Regions from separate parts of the Tumebacillus algifaecis genome, predicted to be linked through region 1. Evidence: riboswitches for the same ligand, from Rfam matches in the RefSeq annotation. Region 1 holds a riboswitch; the other holds the start of a gene.
The links. A riboswitch is a leader RNA that binds a small molecule or an ion and turns the genes downstream of it on or off. The one in region 1 is predicted to bind cyclic di-AMP.
Positions count from the first base shown of each region.

Region 2: another riboswitch for cyclic di-AMP. It lies ahead of CIG75_RS07030 (C40 family peptidase); the one in region 1 lies ahead of CIG75_RS01835 (NAD-binding protein).

Region 1 is NZ_CP022657.1:362,235-369,662, forward strand. It holds gene CIG75_RS01825 (GNAT family N-acetyltransferase) at 1-340, shown strand, start outside; gene CIG75_RS01830 (L-threonylcarbamoyladenylate synthase) at 439-1,461, shown strand; cyclic di-AMP (ydaO/yuaA leader) riboswitch at 1,556-1,704, shown strand; gene CIG75_RS01835 (NAD-binding protein) at 1,713-2,135, shown strand; gene CIG75_RS20975 (hypothetical protein) at 2,305-2,715, shown strand; gene CIG75_RS01845 (manganese efflux pump MntP) at 2,852-3,418, shown strand; gene CIG75_RS01850 (ZIP family metal transporter) at 3,443-4,183, shown strand; gene CIG75_RS01855 (low molecular weight protein arginine phosphatase) at 4,241-4,927, shown strand; gene CIG75_RS01860 (AAA family ATPase) at 5,049-6,146, shown strand; gene CIG75_RS01865 (DUF4435 domain-containing protein) at 6,139-6,891, shown strand; gene CIG75_RS01870 (ABC transporter ATP-binding protein) at 6,941-7,428, opposite strand, start outside.
Region 2 is NZ_CP022657.1:1,614,905-1,622,332, reverse strand. It holds gene yhbY (ribosome assembly RNA-binding protein YhbY) at 1-52, opposite strand, end outside; gene aroE (shikimate dehydrogenase) at 109-948, opposite strand; gene CIG75_RS07045 (hypothetical protein) at 1,014-1,235, opposite strand; gene yqeH (ribosome biogenesis GTPase YqeH) at 1,326-2,447, opposite strand; gene CIG75_RS07035 (YqeG family HAD IIIA-type phosphatase) at 2,455-2,970, opposite strand; gene CIG75_RS07030 (C40 family peptidase) at 3,227-3,907, opposite strand; cyclic di-AMP (ydaO/yuaA leader) riboswitch at 3,916-4,049, opposite strand; gene CIG75_RS07025 (serine hydrolase) at 4,744-5,559, opposite strand; gene CIG75_RS20635 (hypothetical protein) at 5,692-5,853, shown strand; gene CIG75_RS07020 (threonine synthase) at 6,179-7,399, opposite strand.

The DNA.
Region 1 (7,428 bases):
GATTGGGCTGGAAATCGTGGCCGGGAAGTATGGCCTGATGCGCTCGCTCGTCATCAAGAACGGGCCGGGCACGGCGCAGCTCGGTGCGGAGCTGTTGCGGCTGTTTGTGGCCTATGTGGAGACGATGGAGATCGAACAGCTCTACTTACTCACACAATCCACAACTGTCCCCCTGTTTATCCACATCGGGTTTTCCACAATCGAGAGAGAACGGGTGCCACATGCTGTAGCCCAGAGCCCACACTTCCTGGCGTACAGTCAGCAGGACGTCGTCTGTTTGGTAAAAAACTATACATCCACAAGTTATCCACAACACCATGTGGATAGTGTGAATAAATAGGAATATACGTTCCTATTTTTTTCGACAAAATGATTCATGTTTTTTCCTGTTCTTTTGCTATACTAAGGACACACGAAAACGAACAGGGACGGGTGCAGATGGAGACGAAACGCTTAGGTACAACCGAACAGGACATCGCGGTGGCAGCAGAGCTATTGCGGCAGGGAGAGGTGGTCGGTTTTCCGACGGAGACCGTGTATGGGCTAGGTGCGAATGCATGGGACGCTGCTGCTGTGGATAAAATTTTTGCGGCGAAAGGCAGACCGGCCGACAATCCACTGATTGTCCACATTGCACACAAGAGCGATGTGGAGAAGTTGGCCCGAACTGTGCCGCTCGGAGCGAAGTTGTGCATGGATCGGTTTTGGCCAGGGCCGCTCACGTTGGTGCTGCCTTGTGTGGACAGCGTGCCGCGCAATGTGACGGCTGGGCTTGATACGGTGGGCATTCGCATGCCCGACCATGTGACGGCGCTGCAGTTGATCGATGCGGCAGGTGCGCCCTTAGCGGCGCCGAGCGCGAACCGCTCGGGCCGTCCAAGCCCGACGCTGGCCGATCATGTGCTCGAAGATTTGAACGGACGCATCGCAGGCATCGTGGATGGCGGTGCGGCAGGCGTTGGCGTCGAATCGACCGTGCTCGATTTTTCCGGAGAGGTGCCGATGATCTTGCGCCCCGGCGGTGTGACGCGCGAGATGCTGGTCGAGTTGCTCGGGGAAGTGTTGGTCGATCCTGTGCTGCAAAGTGGGGTCGGCACGCCGAAGTCGCCAGGCGTGAAGTACACGCACTATGCGCCCAAAGGCGAGATGTGGCTGGTCGAAGGGCCGCGAGATCAAGCGGAGATCGCAGAGCGGGTGGCCAAGGCGAGACAGGCGGGGTACCGCGTAGGGGTACTGACCACGGCGGAGCGGGCCGAGTTATTCACAGCCGATGTGGTGATCGCTTGTGGACGGCGCGACGATCTATCCACAGTGGCGTCCGGCCTCTATGATGCGATTCGGCAGTTCGATCACGCAGGTGCCGATCTGATCTATTCGGAAGTATTTCCGGAGACTGGGGTGGGGCTTGCTGTGATGAATCGATTGCGTAAAGCGGCGAGCCATCGAGTTATTTACGCATAAGAACGCAATACGGCGGAGAGGGACCTGAAAAAAGGGCTCCTCTCCGTTTCATCTTTCTCCAGTGGATCGTGTATAATAGGAAGAGACAACTGAAATAGATCTAAGGCTGAATTCCGGCTCGATCCGGAAGCGGAGGACCCAATCAATACGGGGTGAAATCTGCTTAATGCAGAAAGGGTGAACATGATCTCTCTTGCCACCCGAACCCGACAGCTAACTTCGTAAGCCGATGCGAGAAGAGGGTGAGAAGTGTGAACCGTTGTCTGATCGTCACTATGGATGAATCGGCCGTTCCGTTCATTCAATCGTTACACAGCATGGGACTGGATTGCGCGTTTTTGGATTTTTGTGCGCAAACGGCCCACTTTCTGCGCGTTCAGAAGATTGATGCGCCTGTGATCAAAGTCGGTCCGCATAAGCAGGATGTGGTCAGCGATGCGCGGATTCGCGAGTTTGATACGGCGGTCGTTTTCGAAGGCGCGTGGCTGGAAAGCGCGTTGATCGTGCAAGCGCTGAAAAAGGCTGGCGTTGGCAAAGTTGTTGTCGTCGCGCAAAATCTCAGTTTTATGCGCGCCTACCGAGCATTGGGGGCCGACCGTGTGGTCGGTGTTCGCCGCTGGAACCGCGATTCGTTTCGCGTGTTGAACGGTGAGGCCAAGGTACGTGGGGCGTAGTGGTTGGGATACGAGCACTATCTTCAAAAGACCGGAGCTTGTCGATAAAGCTCGGGTCTTTTTTTATTTTGGGGTATTAGACGAGGGGATTTGTCCACACGGGAACTGCCTGTAGGGCATAGGATATGGCATCGGTAGAGGTTCACTCAACAGAGTCGGAGGTGAAAGTATGCAGCGACAGTTTGAAAAGTTGATCGGTAAAACGGTAACTCTTTATACGGAAAAAGGTGCACATGTCGGCATCGTCGAGAAAGCGGACGCGAAAGGTGTGACGTTGCGGGCGCTTCCCAAAAAGAACAGCAAGGGCTTGGATGTGGAGCATGTGTTCTTTGGCGGCGGGTTCTATCCGTACGGCGGGCTAGGTGGTGTCGGTGTCGGTGCTGGTGTCGGAGTGGGTGTTGGAGTTGGGGTTGGAGTCGGCGCAGGTTTTGGCGGTGGATTTGGACCGGGGATTGGATTTGGGCCAGGGATCGGATTTGGACCGAGGGTCGGGTTCGGTGCAGGTCTCGGAGGCGGTTTTGGCGCCGGCATCGCGCGTCCATTCGGAGTTCGACCGTTTGGCGGCGGGCTGTTCTGGTAGTTCGTTTCAAGTGTTAATAGCCCTGGCTTGGGTTGCTGAGCCAGGGCTTTGCCATGTCCACAAGCGGTTCAGTTCGTAGGACAAGGCGCATACACATGAACGGAAGGGACAACCGGGGGGAGGAACTGTCGTTTTGATGACCAGTTTTCAGTGGGGTGAGGTGGCGACCCTTTTGATCATGGCGCTTGCGCTTGGCATGGATGCATTCTCGCTCGGGCTTGGGATGGGCATGTTGCGGTTGACTCGACGGGAGATCGCACGGATTTCGCTTGTGATCGGCCTCTTCCATGTCTTGATGCCGCTGCTCGGCATGGTGGCAGGCTTGTATCTGGCCAAAGCGGTCGGTGAGGTGACCCAATGGATCGGCGCACTGCTTCTGATCGGACTTGGCGTACATATGGTGTGGAATTCGATGAAAGGACAGGAAGAGAGCGGCGCGATGCGTGGTGATTCGCGGACGACAGGACTTGGTCTGGTGTTGTTTGCGCTGTCGGTGAGCATCGATTCGCTGTCGGTCGGCTTCTCGCTTGGAACGCTCGGGGCAAACGTATTGATCGCCGTGCTGTTGTTTGGCATCTGTGGCGCGCTGATGGCGGCGACGGGGCTGTCGCTAGGCAGTAAAGCGTCCCATCTGTTCGGCGAGTATGGCGAGGCGATCGGCGGGGCTGTCCTGGTGGCGTTTGGCATCAAGTTCTTGCTGTGAGCGGACGAAGGGAGGGGGACGCTGATGACCCATATTTTGCTGATCAGTCTGGTGTCGGGACTGGCGACGACGTTTGGCGGACTGGTAGTGCTGCGCATCGGCAAGCTGACGCGGCACGGGTTGGCTTTCTTTCTGGCGTTGGCGGCGGGGATCATGTTGGCGGTGGTGTGTGCCGATCTGATTCCGGCATCTTTTTCGGGCGGTGGGACGACAGCGGTGCTGTATGGGGTGACGGCCGGCTGGCTCTTCATGATGGTGATGCGCCGCGCCGTGACGGCCGTGCTGCGCAGGTCACCGTTGGGGACTGGGGCGTCGTTTCACTATCTGCGGCTAGGGTGGTTTATTGCGGTGGTCACCGCTTTGCATGACATTCCGGAGGGATTGGCGATCGGAGCTGGCGATGTCTTGCATCCGGAGCTCGGGATGTTGCTTGCGCTGGCGATCGGGCTGCACAATCTGCCAGAGGGGATGTCGATTGCGGTACCGCTGCGCATGGCGGGGATACCGGGGAAGAAGATCATCGGGATCATCACGCTGGCGGCGCTGTTCACACCGCTTGGGACGCTGCTTGGCATGCTGTTGTTCGAAGTGTCACCGCAGCTGATCAGCATGTCGATGGCCTTTGCGGCGGGGGCGATGGGCTATGTGGTGGCGCGGGACTTGTGGCCGGAAGCGTGGCATTCTTCGAAGCTGATCACGGCGGGAGGGTCGTTGCTCGGCGCGGCGCTGTTGCTTGTGGTGGGGCATTTTCATTTGCATGGCTAGCCAGTGCGCGGCTATACTGAGAGGGAAACAGATGCGAACGGAACAAGGAGGATTCGGATGAAACTGTTGTTTGTATGCACCGGGAACACGTGCCGAAGCGCGATGGCAGAACCCCTGATGCGCAGCCGTCTCGAGCAGGTGGGTCTCGGGGAGCAGGTGGAAGTGCGTTCGGCAGGAGTGGCGGCGGTCGCGGGCTCGCCGGCTTCGCAAGGAGCTGTGAATGTGTTGAATGGCAAAGGCATGGACGGGGCCGGGCATATGGCGTCGTTCGTAGACCGCGAGACGGTGAACTGGGCCGATCTGATTTTGACGATGAGCCAGTCGCACAAGCGAACGCTGATCGAGAAGCATTTTGAAGCGATGGACAAGACGTTCACCTTGAAGGAGTTTGTCGATGACGACCCGAAGAACGTGGCGATCTTCGAGGAGATGGCCGACGTGCAAGAGGCGGCACAGACCAAGCAAAGCCTTTTCTTGGCGGAACATGCCGATGAGGTCGAGGCTCTGCAAGTAAGGTATCAGAGCGGAGATGCCAGCGCCGAGCAGGACCTCGTGCAGCTGCAAGAGCGGTTGGAAGCTACTGTGCAAGCGGAGAGCAAGCGGATGGGCGAGTTGATGAGCCAACTGCCCAGCTTCGATATTGCCGACCCATACGGCGGGTCGCAAGGCGTGTATGACGCTTGTGCAGAGGAGATCGACGGACTGCTTGAAAAGCTGGTTGTCCGGCTGCAGGAGGAGTTGTAGGGATTTAAGAGGGTAGGACAGAAAGGAGCCACAGCAATTTGCTGTGGCTCTATTAGGTGGCTGTGAGTGGAGCTGGTAGGATATACTAGTTTGAAAGAAGCGGATTCTGGAGGTGATTCTTTTGAAATTGAAAAGCATTAGAATCAAAGATGTGAAACGACTGCATAACACTTCGATAAGCTTTTACGATAAGATGGGAGATAAAGTACGAAATCGGACGATAATAGTCGGCAAGAACGGTTCAGGTAAGACGACATTGCTTGAGGTGATTTATGGTATCGCGTACCTTTTGGAAAAAGGGGTAAGAGGCATTCAGGATGGCATTCAGGATGAAGAGATCATCGATTTTTTTAGTCCGGGTGCTACAGAAGCCTGTTTTGAATATCCTGTCCTTGATGGGACAAATCAGTTGCTTGTGCGTACTGGGAAGGCTTTTCAAGCGTTCGATAAGGGTCCAGCACCTGCAGTTCAGGATGATGTGAACATTGCTAAAGGCGATTATGTTGGCCAAGATCGAATGCCGGATTGTTTAGTTTCTCGCACCGAGAGTGGGCGAAAATTTCTTGAAAAAGTCCAAATCGCTGCTGCTGGACTTGAAGACCGTACACCGATCGGAAACGTGCTGTATTTTCCTACCGACCGATTTGCTAAATTTAGTGGAGGGTCGGGCGAGTTAGTCAATGAAAAACCGGAGTTTCGCTGGTGCTATCGTTTCAATCGCGATCAGGACGAATGGAAGGGCTCGTTGGAAAGCTTTTTGGTCTGGCTATATTTTCATGATTTGCAGAGAGAAAAACTAGGATATCCAGGCTCTTCAAAATTTGAAGAGTTCAAAGCGATGATCAATCGCTTTTTAGAGGGCAAGCGAATCACAACTGTCAATACGAGTTTTAAGGTTGAAGTAATAGAAAGTGGAACGAACCGAACGTATGGATTAGAAGCATTAAGTTCGGGAGAGAAGCAAGTGATTTTGTTGCTTGGTGAAATATACCGATACATTTCTGTAGGCAGTCTCATCTTGATCGACGAACCGGAAATTCATCTTCACCCCGTGTGGCAAAGAATTTTTATCGCTACATTGACCGATCTGTGTGAGAAATATGATGCACAGTTAATCCTGACAACTCAGTCACCTGAAATTGCCAAATCGGTGATGTCTAGTGAGGTAATATCATTGGATAACTTACTAGACGAGTCTGAGGTATCAGCGAATGAGTGAGTATCCGACGTTGTTTGTAGAAGGTTCGGACGATGAAAAAACTTTGCATCTGATGTTCCCGATGATCTTGGGCAATGTACAACAAGCGAACAGTAAAAAGGACGTCCGAAAAATGGTGAGTCAGACGGAAAACAGTTTTGGGATCGTCGATCGGGACTTTGAATTTCAGACGATAGAACAGCCGCGGGTCACCATCTTGGATAGGTATGCATTAGAAAACTATTTGCTTGATCCTGCATACCTATACAAACTAGCTGTCGATCTAAAGGTCGATCAACATGAGCAATGGAGCTCCAAAGAAATGATTGAGCAACAAATTTTAAAAATGGGTCAGTCTTTCTGCCACTTTGCAACGGCAAATAGCTTGTTGCATGATTATGGCTTACGATTATATGATTCTGAATTAAGGCAATATTTTCGAGCTCATCCTGACGAAACGAGTTCTACGGAGGTGTTGCAGAGTTTAGTAGATCGATTTAATAAACTTCCTCAAGAAGCGGAGATACGTTCTTCCTGGGCTGAACGGTATCAGGAAATTGAACACGCATGTAAAAGCATGGGTGGCGTACACCAGTGGATTGACGGAAAATTACTACTTCGATATGGCATCTATCAAGAAATCCGAAAGGTGTATCAAAAGAATTTGAAACTGCAAGATGTGGTTGAGCGACTTGCAAGTTTTGCTAGACATGACCCACCTGATTTTCTCTGTACGACCTTACGAGGTATCGGAATGGTGGATTAATTTTCGCAATCAAGAAAAGAACCCCCGCGCATGCGCAGGGGTTTTCGTGCTACAAGGTCGTCTCTTCCAATTGGAACTGATGGGTTGCAAGCTCCCTGTAGAGCTCATGGCTTTCGAGCAGTTCTTCGTGCGTGCCGACTCCGGTGACGCGGCCCTTTTCGAGGACGACGATCTGGTCGGCATCGACCACAGTGGATAGACGGTGCGCGATGACGAGGGTGGTGCGGTGGCGCATAAGGTTGTTCAGCGCGTCTTGGACCACTTTTTCGGACGTGCTGTCGAGAGCTGAGGTGGCCTCGTCGAGCATCAGGATGTTCGGATTGCGCAAGAGGGCGCGGGCGATGGCGATCCGTTGGCGCTGGCCGCCGGAAAGCATGATGCCGCGCTCGCCGACCTCGGTGTCGTAACCGTTTGGCAGCTCTTCGATAAAGTGGTGGGCATAGGCCATCTCGGCGGCCTGCCGCAATTCCTCGGGCGTGATCTCCCGCTCCACACCGTAGGAGATGTTTTCACGAATCGTACCCGCCATCAACGGGC
Region 2 (7,428 bases), 1.3 Mb from region 1:
TTACGTGGTGAGCCAGCGAGCGCAGGTGCCGCTTTTGTTTTCCAGTCAGCATATTGTTTCATACTCCTTTGTACTGTCGCATTGTGTCAAAGATTGAGTATAGCACGTCTAGAGGCAGGATTCCACCGTTTGCCGCATCACATCGATCGGTGCCGCGACGCCTGTCCACAATCGAAAAGCGTGTGCGCCTTGGTGCACGAACATCCCAAGCCCACCGGATACCACACAGCCGCGCGCTTCAGCCTCGTGCAAAAAGCGGGTCTTTCGCGGGTTGTAGATCAGATCGCTCACCAACTGCCCCGCCCGCAGTCCGTCCGTTCCGATCGGCACCGCGTCCTCCGCAGGGTGCATGCCGACCGGAGTCGTGTTGACGATGACATCGTAAGCATCGAGCTGTACGGCGGCCGCCTCCAGCGAAAGACCATCTGCCGTCGCATGCACGCGCAGGCGCGCAGCTAACGATTCGGCTCGTTCCTGCGCTCGGGCTGCGATCGCGATGTGCTCTGCTCCGTGCAGGGCCATCTGTGCTGCGACTGCGCGACATGCGCCGCCTGCACCGAGCAGCAACACCCTTTTCCCGGAGATGTCGATGCCCGTCTCCTCTTCCAGTGCAGAAAGGTAACCGATCCCGTCTGTGTTGTATCCGATCAATTTTCCATCCTCATTGACGATCGTGTTGACAGCGCCGATCAGTTCCGCCTCTTTACTGATCTCATCGAGCAGCGGCAACACGGCCACTTTATGAGGGATCGTCACGTTGACACCGCGCAGGTGCAGCGCGCGAATCGCTTCGACGGCCGCCGACAATCGCGGTGGTTCTACAGCAAACGCCAGATAGGCGTAGTCGAGTTTCAGTTCAGCAAATGCCGCATTGTGCATCTGCGGGGACTTGGAATGTGCGACCGGATGGCCGAACAATCCGACCAATCGCGTTGAACTGGTAAGCATGTCCATCCCCCCTTTTCTCCCAGTGTAAAGCAAAGAAAAAAGACCCGCAACCGCGGGTCTTTGGATTAGCGTCGAAATTCCATCTGCACCATCATACCGTTCTCATGAAAGGAAAAGGTCAGATCGTACAGTTGATAGTCGCATAGTTCCGGTTGCTCTTCACGCACCGCCTGCACCTGTTGGCGCAGGTTGTTCATCAATTGCTCAAGTCGCAATTCTGCACGACCAGACTCATGTACGACAAAGCGTTTAATCAATCGACGGCGCTCCTGTGTCATCGTTTCCAAATAGATCCCCTCCACCCTTAAATGGTGTGTATCTAAGGTGTATGGGGACTTATGTTGAAATATGACTCTAGAACATCGTCTGGCAGTCGATTAGATCAAAGCGCGTCGGGTGTGGACCTCGACACCTTTTGGCGCATGGACGACCACATCGGTGTAATGCATCCCACGCACCGTGATCCAGCCGAGGCCGGAGATCACGATGTCTTGCGGGTGACCCGACTTCAGCTTGATTCTGTGCGGCACGAGGCTGCGCAAAACATCCGGGCAGTGCTCGCAGGGCGGCGTCAACAGGGTACCGAGATGGTTGGCATACAGCTCATCCGCCCGCTCCAGCTTAGTGCGATGGACGTTAAGCTGATTAGCCGCGTAGATCGTAAAGCCCTGTTTCGGCCCCTCCACATAATCAAAGCGCGCCAAGCCGCCGAGGAACAGCGTCTGCTGATCATTGAGCTGGTACGTCTTTGGATCGATGTACCCATCTGGCGTGATGTCGCGCAGCGATTTGGAGCAGACAAGGTCGGTCAGACGGTGTGTCGTCATGATCCCCGGCGTGTCGATCAGATCCCCGCTGTGAATCGGCAAATCAAGGCGGATCGTCGAAAGCGTCGTGCCCGGATAGCGGGACGTCGTGATCTCTGCACCTTCCTCTTGCCCGTACAGTTTGAGCAGGCCGTTGATCAACGTCGATTTGCCAACGTTGGCCGTGCCGACGACATAGACGTCCTTATTGCCGACGCGCTGGTCGATCGCTTCTTTGACAAATTCGATGTTGATGCGCTTTTTCGCCGAGATCAAGATGATATCTGCAACTTTGACACCCTGTTTCTCGACCTCTTTTTTCAGCCAGAACTCCACGCGTTCAAAATTGGTCACTTTCGGAAGCAAGTCTGCTTTGTTGGCGACGAGAATGATCGGGTTTTTCCCGACGTATTTGTTGATCTCTTTCACCCAGGAACCGGCGAAATCGAACAGATCGACCACCTTGACGACGAGCGCCGGACGCTTGCCAATGTCGCGGAGAATCTTTTGAAACCCTTCATTGTCGAGGGTGACAGGTGCTACATCGCTATAGTGCTTGATACGATAACAGCGCTGACAGACCGGATATTCACGTTCGATCACCGAGTTGAGCGGTGCATAGCCCGGCTTGTCTTTTTCCTCTGTTTGAATGCTGATGCCGCAACCGGTACAAATCAGATCAAATTCTGACATTTCTTTTTCACTCCCAAGGAATCATTCCGCGGCGGCGCAAAATCGAAAGCGCCACGCGTTCCATCATGCGCAGCACTTTGGTGCCGACCCATTCTTTTTCTGCAACCGGCACGACGAGAATCGTGTACATGTTCATCCGATTGCCTCCGAGCACGTCGGTAAATAATTGATCCCCGATGACGACCGTCTCTTCACGCTTTGTGTTCAGCACGTCAAGCGCGCGCAGAAAAGGAGCCCGCTTGGGCTTTCGAGCTCGTCCGATAAAGGGGATGTTCAGCGGTTTGGAGAACTGCTCGACGCGATGGTTCTTGTTGTTCGACACCACGCAGACTTTGATGCCGTACGTGTCGCGAACATGGTCCAACCACTCGATCAACTTGGGCGTGGCGTCTGGCTGATCCCAGCCCACCAGCGTGTTGTCAAGATCGGTGATGATGCCTTTCACGCCGCGCGCTGCCAGCTCGTCAAGATCAATGTGAAAAACCGACTCTACATAGAGATCGGGAATCAGTTGTTTTAACATTCTTGTTTTCACCTCAAAAGGGAATCCCGTTGTAGTAGCATTCCATCCACCTGTAGAGAATATCACAGAAGAGAAGATTCTGCCAATAAACCGAGATTTCGATGAAAAAACCTCTGCTCCCGGCTCGAGGGAAGGACAGAGGTTTTTTCGTATGTTTCTATACTGTTGTACTCATTGTATTAGACAAAAGAACAACAAATCCTTTTTCAACATCTTTGGTAAATCTTGCTTAATGATCACCTACAACAATGATCTGTTACTTGAGATAGGAACGCGCTCCGATATAGCGATCGCCCCAGTAACCGCCGTGCAGCGAATCTACTTTGACCCCATGCGAAGAAGTGGCAGAGATGAACTGGCCGTTGCCGAGATAGATGCCAACGTGTGTGGCACCTGGCCCATAGGTGGAGAAGAAGACCAGATCGCCAGACTGTGGCGTTGCGCTCGGCGTGCCGCCCGCATACATGTCGGCCGCAATGCGCGGCAAGTGCAAACCGGACTGCCCCATCACATAGGAGACAAATCCGGAGCAGTCAAAACCGCTCGGGGTGTTGCCCGCCCAAAGATAAGGAACGCCCACATATTTCATCGCGGTGTCCACCGCTTTTGGAGTGGCCGGACGCAGTTTTAACGCTTGGGCTTCGATCAACGGGCCTGTCGTCGCGCCAACTTTTCCGTTTTGCTCCAATTCGTTTGCAGCTTGAAACTTTTTGACCGCCGTTGCTGTGACCTCACCGTAGTAGCCTGTGTTTTCCGGATAGTTGAAAAACCCGAGCAAGCGCAGATCTTGCTGGAGCTTGGTCACCTCCGCACCGTTCGAACCGACCTGCAACATCGAATTTCCATACGGTGCCTGCGCTGCGAATGCATCTGTGACCGCAAGTGGTGATACAGTGACGAGTGCTGCCAAAAGCAGAGTATGTACAAAACGCTTCATAAGAATATGTAACCTCCCGTAGGGCCTCCGAGGTTAGTTGACGGGTTCGGGTCGAGAGCAACCCTCCGCCCTAAGGCGGTTCACCCCAAAAAGCAAAAATCTCCCCCGTACTGAAACATATCAGATTCGGCCAATTCTCAACAAAGAAAGTCTAGCATACAAATTGTCAGATTTCAATCAAATCACTAGACTTAAATAACTTCACAAGCAACATTGAATCGTACAAAGTTTCATGTCTGGACGTTTAATTGAGTAACCGCCGGGATGGTCTGAGTCCCAAAGCGCACATGCAATCATTAATCATAAGGAAGCACCCATCCTGCAAAGCGAGAATGAACTGGCTCCGAAAATTGGGTGGAGCGTCGCGATCACTCCGGCACGGTCACTCTCTTGACGGACTGTCAAGACTGTCAAGACTGTCAAGACTGTCAAGACTGTCAAGACTGTCAAGACTGTCAAGACTGTCAAGACTGTCAAGACTGTCAAGACTGTCAAGACTGTCAAGCGAAGAAAGCGAAATGAAATGCAGTCAGAGTCTCGCCCACCAATTCCTGTACAGGAGCGAACTTGATGCACTCCGCGATGACAAGCACTGCCGACGTCTCGCTTTCTGTAAACACCTCAAAATGAAAAGAGCGCCTGACCGCTTGTCGGTCCATGACGCTCTCGTTTGCATTTGTTGAAGGAATCGGTCGATCCCGCTTCGAAATCTGCTGTTCCTATAATCAGAACTTGCTAGTCGTGCTCCTGACGAATGGTCTTACACGACTTACACGCCGACCCATGACGCTGAGGACGAGCTATCGCAATTTGCGGCTCCTCGGAAAGTATAGCGATCAAGCCTGGCTCAGTGCGCTCCGCTCGTAAAGAAGCTGGCCGATCTGTCCCATCAAGCTGTGTGCGTCTTTGCGGTCGGTGATGTTTTTGCCAAACACGGAGACGGCGAACGTATTGCGCGGGAAATAAAGCAGCCCCATGTCGTGATCGGTGCCATTGATCCATCCGGTCTTGTGGGCACATTCCCACAATGGCAAAACACCTACCGGGCCATCCTGTTTCGGGAGCAGACTGGGCAGCCCTTCGTTGTATTTTTGCTGTTTCATGATCTGAACCATCTCGGCGCAGGCGCGCCAGGACACCACTTTGCCGTCTGCGATTTGTTTTAACAGGTGTGTCATGTCGCGCGGTGTGATTTGGTTGAAGTTCTCGATCTTCGCTGGGATCACCGATATTTTGTTATAAAAACCGCTGCCCTCAAGACCCCATTCCTGCATCGCTGCTTGGATGGCCTGCGTTCCGATGCGGTCGATCAGAATGTTGGTCGCCGTATTGTCGCTGTCGATAATCATCAGCACGGTGTAGTCGTAGATCGACAACTCCAAACCGGGGCTGAGATTTTGTAAAAGTCCCGATCCGGTCACCTTATCTTCTGCACGCAAAGTGATTTTTTCTGAAAAACTCAAATTGCCTTTGCTCGCTTGATCGAACACAGCTGCCATGATCGGCACCTTGATGATGCTCGCCGCGTAAAACGATTCGTCCTGCTGATAGGAAAATTCGCTTTGCGATTCGAGATGATAGATCGACACGCCATACGTGCCGCGCCCCGCTTCGATCAGGCGTTGCAAGTCCGGTGCAAGTGCTGTCAGCATGTAAGTCACTCCTCTCGTTCTGCCCTTCTTACTTCTTTTGTTCTGCGCTCGTCCAACTACTTCCTGCCTAGCAAAGTCTGCTAGAGCGTAGAGATAGAATGGGGTATACTGGAAGTGATGGAGGTGTTTGCAATGGAAGTTTCCAGCGTGGCACAGGCGGTCAACCTGTGGGCTTTGAAGCAAGCGATGTCGATGGGTCTGTCGCAAGCGGGCGCCCCAGCGCAGTTGCAGATCGTCAATCAATTGGCTTCACTCGACCCGACCCGCGGGCAAATGATCGACATTCGAATCTAGCAAGAGATAAAAAGCCTGCCGCTGATGATAGCGGCAGGCTTTTTATCTCTTGCTAGTCATGCTTGCTAGTCATGCTTGCTAGTCATGCTTGCTAGTCATGCTTGCTAGTCATGCTTGCTAGTCATGCTTGCTAGTCATGCTTGCTAGTCATGCTTGCTAGTCATGCTTGCTAGTCATGCTTGCTAGTCATGCTTGCTAGTTGTGCTTGCTAGTTGTGCTTGCTAGTTGTGCTTGCTAGTTGTGCTTGCTAGTTGTGCTTGCTAGTTGTGCTTGCCAGTTGTGCTTGCTAGTTGTGCTTGCTAGTTGTGCTTGCTAGTCATGCTTGCTAGTTGTGCGGCAACTCATCGCCCGGTTGAAGCAGCGGCGGGTTGACCTGCACGGTGTTGGGATATTTGAGCCCCGCTCCGGTGTTGAGCAGGAGCACTTTTTCTTCCCCGCTCAGCCAGCCTTGCGCTTTCAACTGTTCGACCGCCGCATAGAGCGCAGCGCCTTCAGGACAGATGAACGCGCCGTCCAGCTCAGCTAAGATCTGCTGTGCGCGCAACGTGTCAGCATCGTCGATCGCGATCGCACAGCCGTCCGTGTTGTAAACCGCTTCGAGGACGAGGAAGTCACCGAGCGCTTTGGGCACATTGACGCCAAAAGCGACAGTCGCTGAGTCTTTCCAGAATTCCGATTCCTGCTTGCCCTCTTGCCACGCTTTGACGATCGGTGCGCAACCGCTGGCTTGTACAGAGACGAGACGCGGCATCTTCTCGCCAATCCAGCCCATCGCTTGCAATTCTTTTAGCGCTTTGTAAATGGCGATCAGGCCGACGCCACCGCCAGTCGGGTATAAAATCACGTCTGGGACTTCCCAGTCGAACTGCTCAGCGATCTCATAGCCCATCGTCTTTTTACCTTCGATGCGGTACGGCTCCTTGAGTGTCGAAGCGTCAAACCAACCGCGCTCGGGGACCGCTTTGCCGACAATTTTTCCAGCGTCAGAAATGACGCCATTGACGAGATAGAGGTGCGCCCCGGAGATCGCCGTTTCGTTGCGGGTGATCGTCGGTGCGTCTTGGGGCATCACGATGTATGCTTCGATGCCCGCGCGGGCCGAATACAGAGCCCAAGCACCGCCAGCGTTGCCGTTGGTCGGCATCGCGAGCGCCTGCACGCCGAGCTCTTTGGCTTTGGAAACGCCAACCGCCGCACCGCGCGCTTTGAACGTGCCGGTCGGCAGAATGCCCTCGTCTTTGATATACAAATGCGGCACGCCCGCTTTCTCACCTGCGCGCGGCGCCGTGAAGATCGGTGTCATGCCTTCACCAAACGAAACGATGTTCTGCTCATCGCGCACCGGGAGCAGCTCTTTGTAGCGCCAGAGGTTGGCCGGGCGGCGTAGCAAGTCTTCTTTTTTCAAGTTGGATGCTGCCGCTTGCAGATCATAGCGGACCAGCAGCGGAGCTGCACATTCTTTGCATAGTTGCTGCAGGTGATCCGCATCGTGGATGACGCCGCATTTTGAGCATTCTAGATGAGTCATAAAACTGTTGGTTGTCATTGCGGTTCCCCCTTTCGATAGCTCTATTT